Regions from separate parts of the Agrobacterium sp. GW821-FHT02D03 genome, predicted to be linked through region 3. Evidence: riboswitches for the same ligand, from Rfam matches in the RefSeq annotation. Region 3 holds a riboswitch; each other region holds the start of a gene.
What was found. Region 3 has a riboswitch for thiamine pyrophosphate ahead of AC07U5_RS17955 (hydroxyethylthiazole kinase). Riboswitches for the same ligand answer to the same signal wherever they lie in the genome.
Positions count from the first base shown of each region.

Region 1: another riboswitch for thiamine pyrophosphate. It lies ahead of thiC (phosphomethylpyrimidine synthase ThiC); the one in region 3 lies ahead of AC07U5_RS17955 (hydroxyethylthiazole kinase).
Region 2: another riboswitch for thiamine pyrophosphate. It lies ahead of thiB (thiamine ABC transporter substrate binding subunit); the one in region 3 lies ahead of AC07U5_RS17955 (hydroxyethylthiazole kinase).

Region 1 is NZ_JBWKVN010000001.1:535,876-539,147, forward strand. It holds gene AC07U5_RS02420 (acyl-CoA dehydrogenase family protein) at 1-920, opposite strand, end outside; gene AC07U5_RS02425 (acyl carrier protein) at 920-1,171, opposite strand; TPP riboswitch at 1,370-1,481, shown strand; gene thiC (phosphomethylpyrimidine synthase ThiC) at 1,588-3,272, shown strand, end outside.
Region 2 is NZ_JBWKVN010000001.1:395,784-399,055, reverse strand. It holds gene thiP (thiamine/thiamine pyrophosphate ABC transporter permease ThiP) at 1-893, opposite strand, end outside; gene thiB (thiamine ABC transporter substrate binding subunit) at 913-1,926, opposite strand; TPP riboswitch at 1,965-2,072, opposite strand; gene AC07U5_RS01810 (VOC family protein) at 2,123-2,515, opposite strand; gene AC07U5_RS01805 (ABC-F family ATP-binding cassette domain-containing protein) at 2,580-3,272, opposite strand, start outside.
Region 3 is NZ_JBWKVN010000002.1:991,810-995,081, forward strand. It holds gene thiD (bifunctional hydroxymethylpyrimidine kinase/phosphomethylpyrimidine kinase) at 1-558, opposite strand, end outside; gene thiE (thiamine phosphate synthase) at 555-1,214, opposite strand; gene AC07U5_RS17955 (hydroxyethylthiazole kinase) at 1,201-1,938, opposite strand; TPP riboswitch at 2,010-2,112, opposite strand; gene AC07U5_RS17960 (CHASE3 domain-containing protein) at 2,322-2,990, shown strand; gene AC07U5_RS17965 (LysR family transcriptional regulator) at 3,145-3,272, opposite strand, start outside.

The DNA of each region.
Region 1 (3,272 bases), on a different contig from region 3:
TCGGCTCTGGTCTCGTCATAGGCCTTGATGCCGGCAATCACGTTGGACTTGACGATCTGCAGCTTGTTCGACACTTCGGCCAGTCGCAGTGCGCCGGGCGGTGCTGATCCTGGCGATTTGCGGGCGGCGGCGCGTACGAAGCTTTGCGCCCGCGCTACCGCGTCGGACGCGATGCCGTACCACACGCCGCTCCACAGAAGATGCGAGGTGGCGAGCATGGATTGCGCTGCAATTTCGGCAAAAGGCTTGGGGAAAATCTGTTCGGCCGGCGCCTCGCCCTTGAACAGGAAACCGTCGGAGCAGGTGCCGCGCATGCCAAGCGTATCCCAGACATGGGTGCGCTCCAGGCTATACTGGTCCTTCAAAAACACCGTCATCACCTGATCGGAGGGAGCGGCATCCTTGTTGCTGCGCGAGGTGATGAGAATGGCATCGGCTTCGCTGCCATAGGAAATGACGGTCGCGTCCTTTTCCAGGCGGCAGATGTCACCATCCACTTCGATGGCGCAGATGGAATTGCGAAGATTGCCGCCAATGCCGCCTTCGGTGGTGGCGGAGGCCAGCAGCAATTGTTCGTTTGCCAGGCGGCGCATGAAGGCGCTGTGCCATTGGCTTTCTTCGCCGTGCTCCACCAGGCTCGAGGCCTTGATGTGGTGCATGGCGTAGATCATTGCGGTGGCCGAACAGGCCTGGCCGAGAATGGAGCAGATATCGGCAAGCTCCAGCATGGTGGCGCCTTCGCCGCCCATGTGAACCGGAACCTGGATGCCGAGCAGCTTTTCCTCGCGAAGCGCGTCGACGGCCTCTTTCGGGAAGCGGCCTTCGGTATCCACCGCATCGGCATGTTTTGCGGCAATTGCCGCCACCCGCGCCGCCCGGGCGCTCAGTGCTTCACGGTGAGGCGCGACGGCGAGGTTCATCAGGCAGCCTCTTTCCCGTCGAGAATGGCTTTGACCGTGGTTTCGATGGCGGCGATGCTGGCAAAGGATTTGCGGTTCAGCATGCTGTCGGGAAACTCGATGTCGAAGGCCTCTTCCAGGCCCAGCATCAGCTGCACGGAGGCGAAGGAGGACAGGCCCGCGGCATAAAGATCGGCATCGTCGGCAAGCGTGTCGACGGAAACGGGAAGCTGACCGAATTTTGCCAGCACGTCACGGATAGTAGAATTCATCCCAAGTATCTCCCTTTAACTGGAGGCATTATCGCGTAACTTCTGAGTTACATTTAAAAACATAACATTGTCATAAGTGGTGCGGTTAATTTCCGGTGACATTGCTTGGCGCCCAACGCAATTGTGGTTTCACCACCGCCCTCTTTTGGCGCAACCAGCTGCCAGCTTGACAATCGGCGCCATGAGGTTTTTGATTGCGGCATTCACCAGGGGGGTCCCGGCAAGGGGCTGAGATACTGCTAGAGCGCGCAGTGACCCGTTGAACCTGATCCAGTTCATACTGGCGTAGGGACGGTGCAAACGCGGGCATTCTGGCAGAACCGGCTTAACGCCGGGGAACCGTCATCTTTCCTATCCCGCGCTTTTCGTCTTCATGCTCGAACTGGGTCTCCACTGTTTTGCTTTGGAGCCTCACGATGAACATTGCCGCTAAAAATCTTACCCCAACCGTTACCACCGGTCCGTTGCCCGCCTCCACCAAGGTGCACAAGCCGGGCGTTCTTCACCCGCATATCCGCGTGCCGATGCGCGAAATTGCGGTCCATCCCACCGCCGGCGAGCCGCCGGTGACCGTCTATGATGCCTCCGGTCCCTATACCGATCCGACACATCTTGTGAACATCGATGCCGGTCTGCCGCGTCATCGCCAGGAATGGGTTCTGGCGCGTGGCGATGTCGAAGCCTATGAGGGCCGGCATGTGAAGCCGGAAGACAATGGCTTTGCCACCGGCGAGCGACTGACGCCGGAATTTCCCGTGCGCAACCAGCCGCTGCGCGCCAAGGCGGGCAAAGCCGTCACCCAGCTGGCCTATGCGCGGGCGGGCATCATCACGCCGGAGATGGAGTATATCGCCATCCGCGAAAACCTCGGACGCGAGGCGGCGCAGGAGAAGCTTGTGCGCGATGGCGAAAGCTTCGGCGCGCATATTCCAGATCATGTGACGCCGGAATTCGTCCGCCAGGAAGTGGCTTCTGGTCGCGCCATCATCCCCTCCAACATCAACCATCCGGAAGCCGAGCCGATGATCATCGGGCGGAATTTTCTGGTGAAGATCAACGCCAATATCGGCAATTCCGCCGTCACCTCCTCCATGGCGGAAGAGGTGGAGAAGATGGTCTGGGCCACGCGCTGGGGTGCCGATACGGTGATGGATCTCTCCACCGGGCGCAACATTCACAATATCCGCGAATGGATCATCCGCAATTCGCCGGTGCCGATCGGCACGGTGCCGCTTTACCAGGCGCTGGAGAAGGTCAACGGCATTGCCGAGGATCTGACCTGGGAGGTGTTTCGCGATACGCTGATCGAGCAGGCCGAGCAGGGCGTGGATTATTTCACCATCCATGCCGGCGTCCGCCTGCATTACATTCCGTTGACCGTCAATCGCGTCACCGGCATCGTCTCGCGCGGCGGGTCGATCATGGCCAAGTGGTGTCTGCATCACCACAAGGAAAGCTTCCTCTACGAGCATTTCGACGAGATCTGCGACATTTGTCGCGCCTACGACGTGTCGTTTTCACTGGGGGATGGCCTGCGCCCGGGCTCGATTGCCGACGCCAACGATGCCGCGCAATTTGCCGAGCTGGAGACGCTGGGCGAGTTGACGCAGATCGCCTGGGCCAAGGATTGCCAGGTGATGATCGAAGGCCCCGGCCATGTGCCGATGCACAAGATCAAGGAAAACATGGACAAGCAGTTGAAGACCTGCGGCGAGGCGCCCTTCTACACGCTTGGACCGCTGACGACCGATATCGCACCCGGTTACGACCACATCACGTCGGGCATCGGTGCGGCGATGATCGGCTGGTTCGGCACGGCGATGCTCTGCTATGTCACGCCGAAGGAGCATCTGGGCCTGCCCGATCGCAACGACGTGAAGGTCGGGGTCATCACCTACAAGATCGCGGCGCACGCCGCCGATCTCGCCAAGGGGCATCCGGCGGCGCAGTTGCGGGACGATGCGTTGTCTCGCGCCCGCTTCGAATTCCGTTGGGAAGACCAGTTCAACCTGTCGCTCGATCCGGAAACGGCACGCTCCTATCACGATGAGACGCTGCCGAAGGAAGCGCACAAGGTCGCGCATTTCTGCTCCATGTGCGG
Region 2 (3,272 bases), on a different contig from region 3:
ATCGCAAGAACAATGACAAGCCCATCCCAAAGACGCGCCAATGGGCGAGCGGCATCGAAACGACGAACCCTCTCGCCCTGCGTCTGACCCTCCGCTTCCACGCCCGGCAGAAACGAGAGCAGCACCAGAAGCAGGCCGGTCATCACAATCTGCATCAGCGACAGGGCAATGGCACGTGGCGGATCGAAATCGAAGCGGAGCGCCTGATAGATCGCGACCTCGATGGTCGTCGCAGCCGGACCGCCGCCCAGCAGCAGGACAAGCGTGAAGCTCGTGGCGCAGAGCATGAAGATCAGGCCCGCCACACCCGGCACGAGCCTCCGTACCACCGGCCATTCGATGAAGAGGAACGTGGAGAGGGAATTCATACCGAGCACGGCACTCATGCGCCAATATTCGCCGGGCATTCTTTCCAGCCCCGCCAGGAAGAAGCGCACGGCAAGCGGCAGGTTGAAGAAGACATGGGCAATGAGAATGCCGGATAGGCCATAGATGCTGAAAGGCTGTTCCACGCCCGCAGAGAGAAGTGCTGCATTGAGCAGCCCTTGCCTGCCCCAGATGGCAATCAGCCCAAGCGCGCCGACGATCACCGGCAGACCCATCGGCACCGCCATCAAACGGATAATCCAGACACGGCCAGGAAAATCCCGCTGGCGTGCCAGCGCCAGTGCGACCGGTAGGCCGAGCGTCACCGAAAGGACGGTGGAGAGTATCGCCTGCCAGAGCGTGAAGCGGAGAATGCGCAGCGTGTAGGTATCGAAGAGGGCGTTCGACGCCGCCTGTGTATCGAAGGAAAGCAGCGCTGCGACCGCAAGCCCGATGAAGAGCAACACGGCGGTGAAGGCCGCCATGCCACTGATCAGGAACCGTCTTCTGTCGCTGCGCGCAATCACGGGCGGGGTCCGCGTGAGATTACTTCACGCTCATCGCGGTCAGCCACTCATCAATCCAGGCCTTGCGGTTCTTCGCCACCTCTTCCGGCGACATCAGGAACGTCTTTGTCGGCTGGACCAGCTTGTTGAAGGCATCCGGCAGCGGCTGCGACGTGGTGGTGACCGGCATCATCCAGTTGTTTTCCGGAATGGCATCCTGGAAGCCAGGCGTCAGGATGAAGGAAAGGAACGTCTTGCCAAGCTCCTTCTCCGGTGCGTTCTTCAACAGACCGGCGACTTCGATCTGAATGTAATGGCCTTCCTCGAAGCTTGCGGCCTGATAGCGCTCGCTGTGTTCGGCCACCATGTGATAGGCGGGCGACGTGGTATACGAAAGCACCATCGGCACTTCGCCCTTGGTGAAGAGGCCGTAGGACTCCGACCAGCCCGGCGTAACCGTCAGCACGCGATCCTTGAGCTTTGCCCAGGCTTCCGGCGCCTTGTCGCCATAGACCGACTTGACCCAGAGCAGCAGGCCAAGACCCGGCGTCGACGTCCGCGGATCCTGAATGGCGATCTTCTGCGACGGGTCGCCCTCGACCAGTTCCTTCAGGCTTTTTGGCGGGTTCTTCAGCGTCTGGGTGTCATAGACGACGGCAAAGTGGCCGTAATCATAGGGAACGAAGACATCGTCCTTGAAGCCGCCCGGCACCTTTGCCGCGGAGGCGTCGATGCCCGATGCTTCGAAGAGCCCGGTTTCCTTGGCTTCGGCAATGAGGTTGGTATCGAGGCCGACCACGACATCCGCCTTGGAGCTGGCACCTTCCAGCTTCAGGCGATTGAGCAGCGCCACACCATCGGCAACGCCGACGAAATTGACGGTGCAATCACAGGTCTTCTCGAACGCCGCCTTCACCTTGGGACCGGGACCCCATTCGGAAACGAAGCTTTCATAGGTGTAGACGGTGAGAACCTTTTTATCTTGCGCAGCACCAAGGCTCGGCAGGAGGAAGGATGCGGCGACGAGGCCGGACAGCAGAAAACGACGATACATCAGACACCTTCTCGAATGGGTTACGGGAATAGGCGTCTGGATGGAAGCCGTCTAATCCCTCCGCCGGTGTTAACCGGATCAGGTTCTTCGGGTTGGCCAAAGCCTCTCAGCCTTGTCTTTTCGACAAAGCACCCCGTTAGAGCGAGAAAAGATGTAATGACACAATCGGTTATTGGCAAGACGTGACGCCGCGCGCCTATGCCTGCTCCGTCATGTAAACCAGTTCCCAGACATGGCCATCGGGGTCCTGAAAGCTTGCGGCATACATGAAGCCGTGATCCTGCACCGGCTTCCACTCTCGCCCACCGCAAGACAGCGCTGTCTTCAGCATGCTGTCGATCTCCTCGCGGCTGGACGCCGAAAGGCAGGTCAGCACCTCCGTGCCGCGATTGGCATCGGCGATCTCGCCATTGATGAAATCGCGGAAGCGTTCTTCCTGAAGCAGCATGACGAAGATGTTCTTTTCGACGATCATGCACAGCGTTCGCTCATCGGAATATTCCGGATTGAAGCTGAAGCCGAGCGCGGTGAAGAAGGCTTTCGATGTCTCGATATTCTTCACCGGCAGATTGACGAAGATCATGCGCATGGTGGGGCTCCTCCGTTTTGGATAGAGAACCGCATATTTCACGACCTGTCAAAGATGGTTTGGACTAGCCTTCCATCTCTTCGCGCAGCATCTCAAGCTCAAGCCATTCTTCCTCCATGGCCTCCAGCTTCTCGCGAAGCTTCGCCATTTCGTCTGCCAGCTTGTTGAAAGCAGCCGGGTCCTTGGCGAAGAGCTGCGGATCGGCCATGCGCTCTTCGCGCTTGGCGATCTCGTCCTGCAGCTTTTCCATTTCTTTCGGCAGGTTTTCCAGCGCAAACTTCTGCTTGAAGGAGAGTTTGCCCTTGGCCTTGGAAGGCTCGGCACTGGTCGCTGCGCTTGCAGAGGCCTTCGCCTTTTCCTGCTTTTCGGAACGCTTCTTGTCTTCGGCCGCGCCCTTGCGCTGCGCCATCATGTCGGAATAGCCGCCAGCATATTCGATCCAGCGGCCATCCGGCGCATCCGGGTTGGCGGGCGCGATGGTCGACGTGACCGTGCGATCGAGGAAGTCACGGTCATGGCTGACGAGAATGACGGTGCCGGAAAAGCCAGCGACGATTTCCTGAAGCAGATCCAGGGTCTCGATATCGAGATCGTTCGTCGGCTCATCAAGGATGAGAAGGTTGGTCGGTCTTGCCAGGATTCGCGCCAGAATGAGACGCGCGCGCTCACCACCAGACAGATTGCGGATCGGCGTGCGGGCCTGTTCCGGCTGGAACAGAAAGTCCTTCATATAGCCGGTCACATGCTTCTGCTCGCC
Region 3 (3,272 bases):
AAGATCGGCGCTCTTTGATCCGGTACCGTGGCCGCCCTTGATCAGCACAGCCTTCGCACCAAGCGCCAGGATCATCTCGGCCTGTTTCAGCATCGCGGCACGATCGGTGGCGATGCCGGTTCCGGTCAGCAGTGCCGCCTCAGGAAGGTTCGGCGTGGCAAGCGTTGCCTGTGGCAGCAATTCGCTTCGAAGCGTTTCGATTGCTTCCTCCTGAAGCAGCCTGTCACCGGAGGTCGCTACCATCACCGGATCAAGGATGACCGGTTGGGGCTGGCTGCGCAGTCTCTCGGCGATCGTTCGTATCGTGTCGATACGCGAGACCATGCCGATCTTGATCGCCTTGATATCGAGGTCGGAAAACACCGCATCCATCTGCGCAGCAATGATCGTGGCGGAAATATCTTCAACCGCGGTCACGCCCTTGGTGTTCTGTGCGGTGATGGCGGTGATGACGCTCGCACCATAGACACCAAGAGCGGAGAATGTCTTGAGGTCGGCCTGGATGCCGGCACCGCCGCCACTATCGGAACCGGCGATGGTCAACGCAATGGCGGTCATGGGCGTGCTCCTATCGCGTCATCCACGGCATTGCGAAACGCCTTGGCTGTCGTTGCTATATCGTCCGTGCGGAATAGGGCGGAGATCAGCGCCACCCCATTGGCACCTGCTGCAATCACGTCAGGAACGCGCTCCAGCGTGATGCCGGCAATCGCGCCAACCGGCAGGTCAGGTCGCTCATTGCGCAGGTATGTCCTGATTTGCTTTAGCCCTGCAAGGCCCACAGGCGTATCCGGATTGACCTTGGAGGTGGTTTCGAACACCCCGCCAATGCAGGCATAATCGGCCGGCGCTTGCGCGACGTGTCGGGCATCAGCCATGGATTTGACGGTGAGCCCAATGATTGCATCTGGGCCGAGAAGCCGCCTTGCCGTGTCCCCGTCCATATCGTCCGCGCCGAGATGCACGCCATCCGCGCCGGTTGCCATCGCGACATCGACCCGGTCGTTGATCACCAGCGGCACGCCGGTGCCCTTAAGGGCTTCAACGATGGTTCTCGCCTGGTCGATCATCTGGCATGTGGAGGCCGTCTTGTCGCGATATTGGATGATCGTTGCACCGTTATGTGCTGCCAGAGCTGCAAGCTCGGCAAGCGGCGCGATATCGCTGAGAGAGGCGTCGACAATGGCATTCAGCCGGTAATCAATCTTCGTCATGTTCGATCCTCGCATGGGAGAGTATGTCTTCGCTCTTCAGGTTGAAGAGGGCGTCCAGAAAGGCGACTTCGAACGATCCTGGCCCGCTGGCATGTCTGGCCGCGATCTCTGCGGAAACGCCGGTAACAGTCAGAGCCGATGCTGCAGCCAGCATCGCATCCGGCTCGACGGCCATGAAGGCGGCAATGATACCGCCGGAAAGGCATCCGGTTCCCGTCACCTTTGCCATCAGGGCATGGCCGTTGACGATCCGGACCTTGCGGTCGACATTACTCAAGCGATCCACCGCTCCCGTCTGAATGCGCAATGCACCACCGACGTCGCCGATAACCGCCATTTCTGCCGCGTTCCCACGTGTGATCGAGGGGTGCAGCCGGCTCAATTCATGGGCGAATTCTAGCCGTGAAGGGGAGTAGTCGCAATGGACCGGATCAACGATCCAGGGTTTGCCCTGGCGATTGGCAATAGCGACGGCGATGCGGATGACCTTGCGGCGCGCTTCGTCCAGCGTCCCGAGGTTGATCGTCAGCGCATCCGTCTTCGTCACGAAGCTTTCGATTTCCTCTTCCGACGATGTCATTGAGGGAATGCCGCCGATTGCGGTGATGCCGTCAGCGGTAAACTTCTGCACCACCGTATTCATCAGGCAGTGGACACGCGGTCGTCGCTCCCGCACGAGAGCCAGAAGGTCTGCCGCTTTTTCTGCGGTGGGAAAGCTTGCCATCAGCCGTTCATCTCCAGACACGCGGTTTGCGGACCCGGATAAGCATGACGCATGGAAAAGAAAGCTGTGCCTGACGGCGACTGTTCCGTTCCTACGCCGGTATGAACCGGATCAGGTTCAAGGGTCCGGCTCACCACCATCTCAGCATCGTTCGATGCTCCCCTCGGAATGCCTGACTCTAAATGAGAAATAGAACCTCGTGTCAAGGCGTTTGACAGACCAGTTCAAGTCACATGGCTGCAATCGAATTCGGCGAACGGCTTTGAACTTCCTGATTGTTGTTGCGTTGAACTGCCTGGCACGGTGTATGCCAACCTGTTCGCGCTTTTGCCGTCGGACGGATATAACGACGTTGAACTGCGCTTGCTTGGATGATCCCGTAAATGTCTGACTGGTCTTTGACGTCGCTGCGCCACAAGTATCTGACATTCCCGACACTGCTGCGATCGATACCGGTCGGGGTCGTCCTGGCTGCCGGTATCCTTGCCACCTCATGGACGCATGACCTTTTAAGCGACCACTACGATATGGTGGTCCATACCTATGAAGCGATCGATACCACCAAGGACGTCTTGATCGCGCTTGATGATGCCGAAACGGGACAGAGGGGCTATCTCGTCAGCGGCGACAAGCGCTATCTCGCGCCGTATGAGAAGGCGATGGAGCGCCTTCACCTGCTTCAGAACGATTTGATGACCAGGATATCGGACAATTCCGGGCAGGTTGCCCGCGTCAAAGCGCTCGACGCATTGATCGAGAAGAAACTTGAAGAGCTGAAGCACTCAATATCGCTCTATGATGACGTCGGTGCCGATGCCGCCCGCACGAACGAAATTGGCTACATGGCTGTCGGAACGATGGACCGCATCCGCGATATCATCGGCGAGATCACCGTCACCGAGCATACATTGCTGGACACCCGGCACGCCGAGGTCGAGGCCGATGAATTCCGCATCAGGGTTGTGGCGATCATCGTGGGCCTGGCTTCGTTCCTCACACGTGCTGGCGTCGAGATGTACCTAGCTCGCCGGTATCGTCTGATCCGGTCATGAGCCGCCAAAGCATGGTCTAAGCAGAACTGCGCAGCGGTGTTCCGACGACGACATGCGAACAACAGGACCGTAAAGCGCAAGAGCACATCTGAAAGATCGCGAAGCGCTCCTATTCGACTTACAAAGAACGCGTCTCCCTTTTCGAACCGATGCCTCATGCTTCTTCGACGGCCGGTTCCAATTTTTCGAGCCGGTGCTGTGTAGTAGCGTCCAGCTTGCGGAAGTCCGGCAAGGCGATGGCTGCTTGCTCCAACGCGTCGATAAGTTGAAGCACGTTCGTGC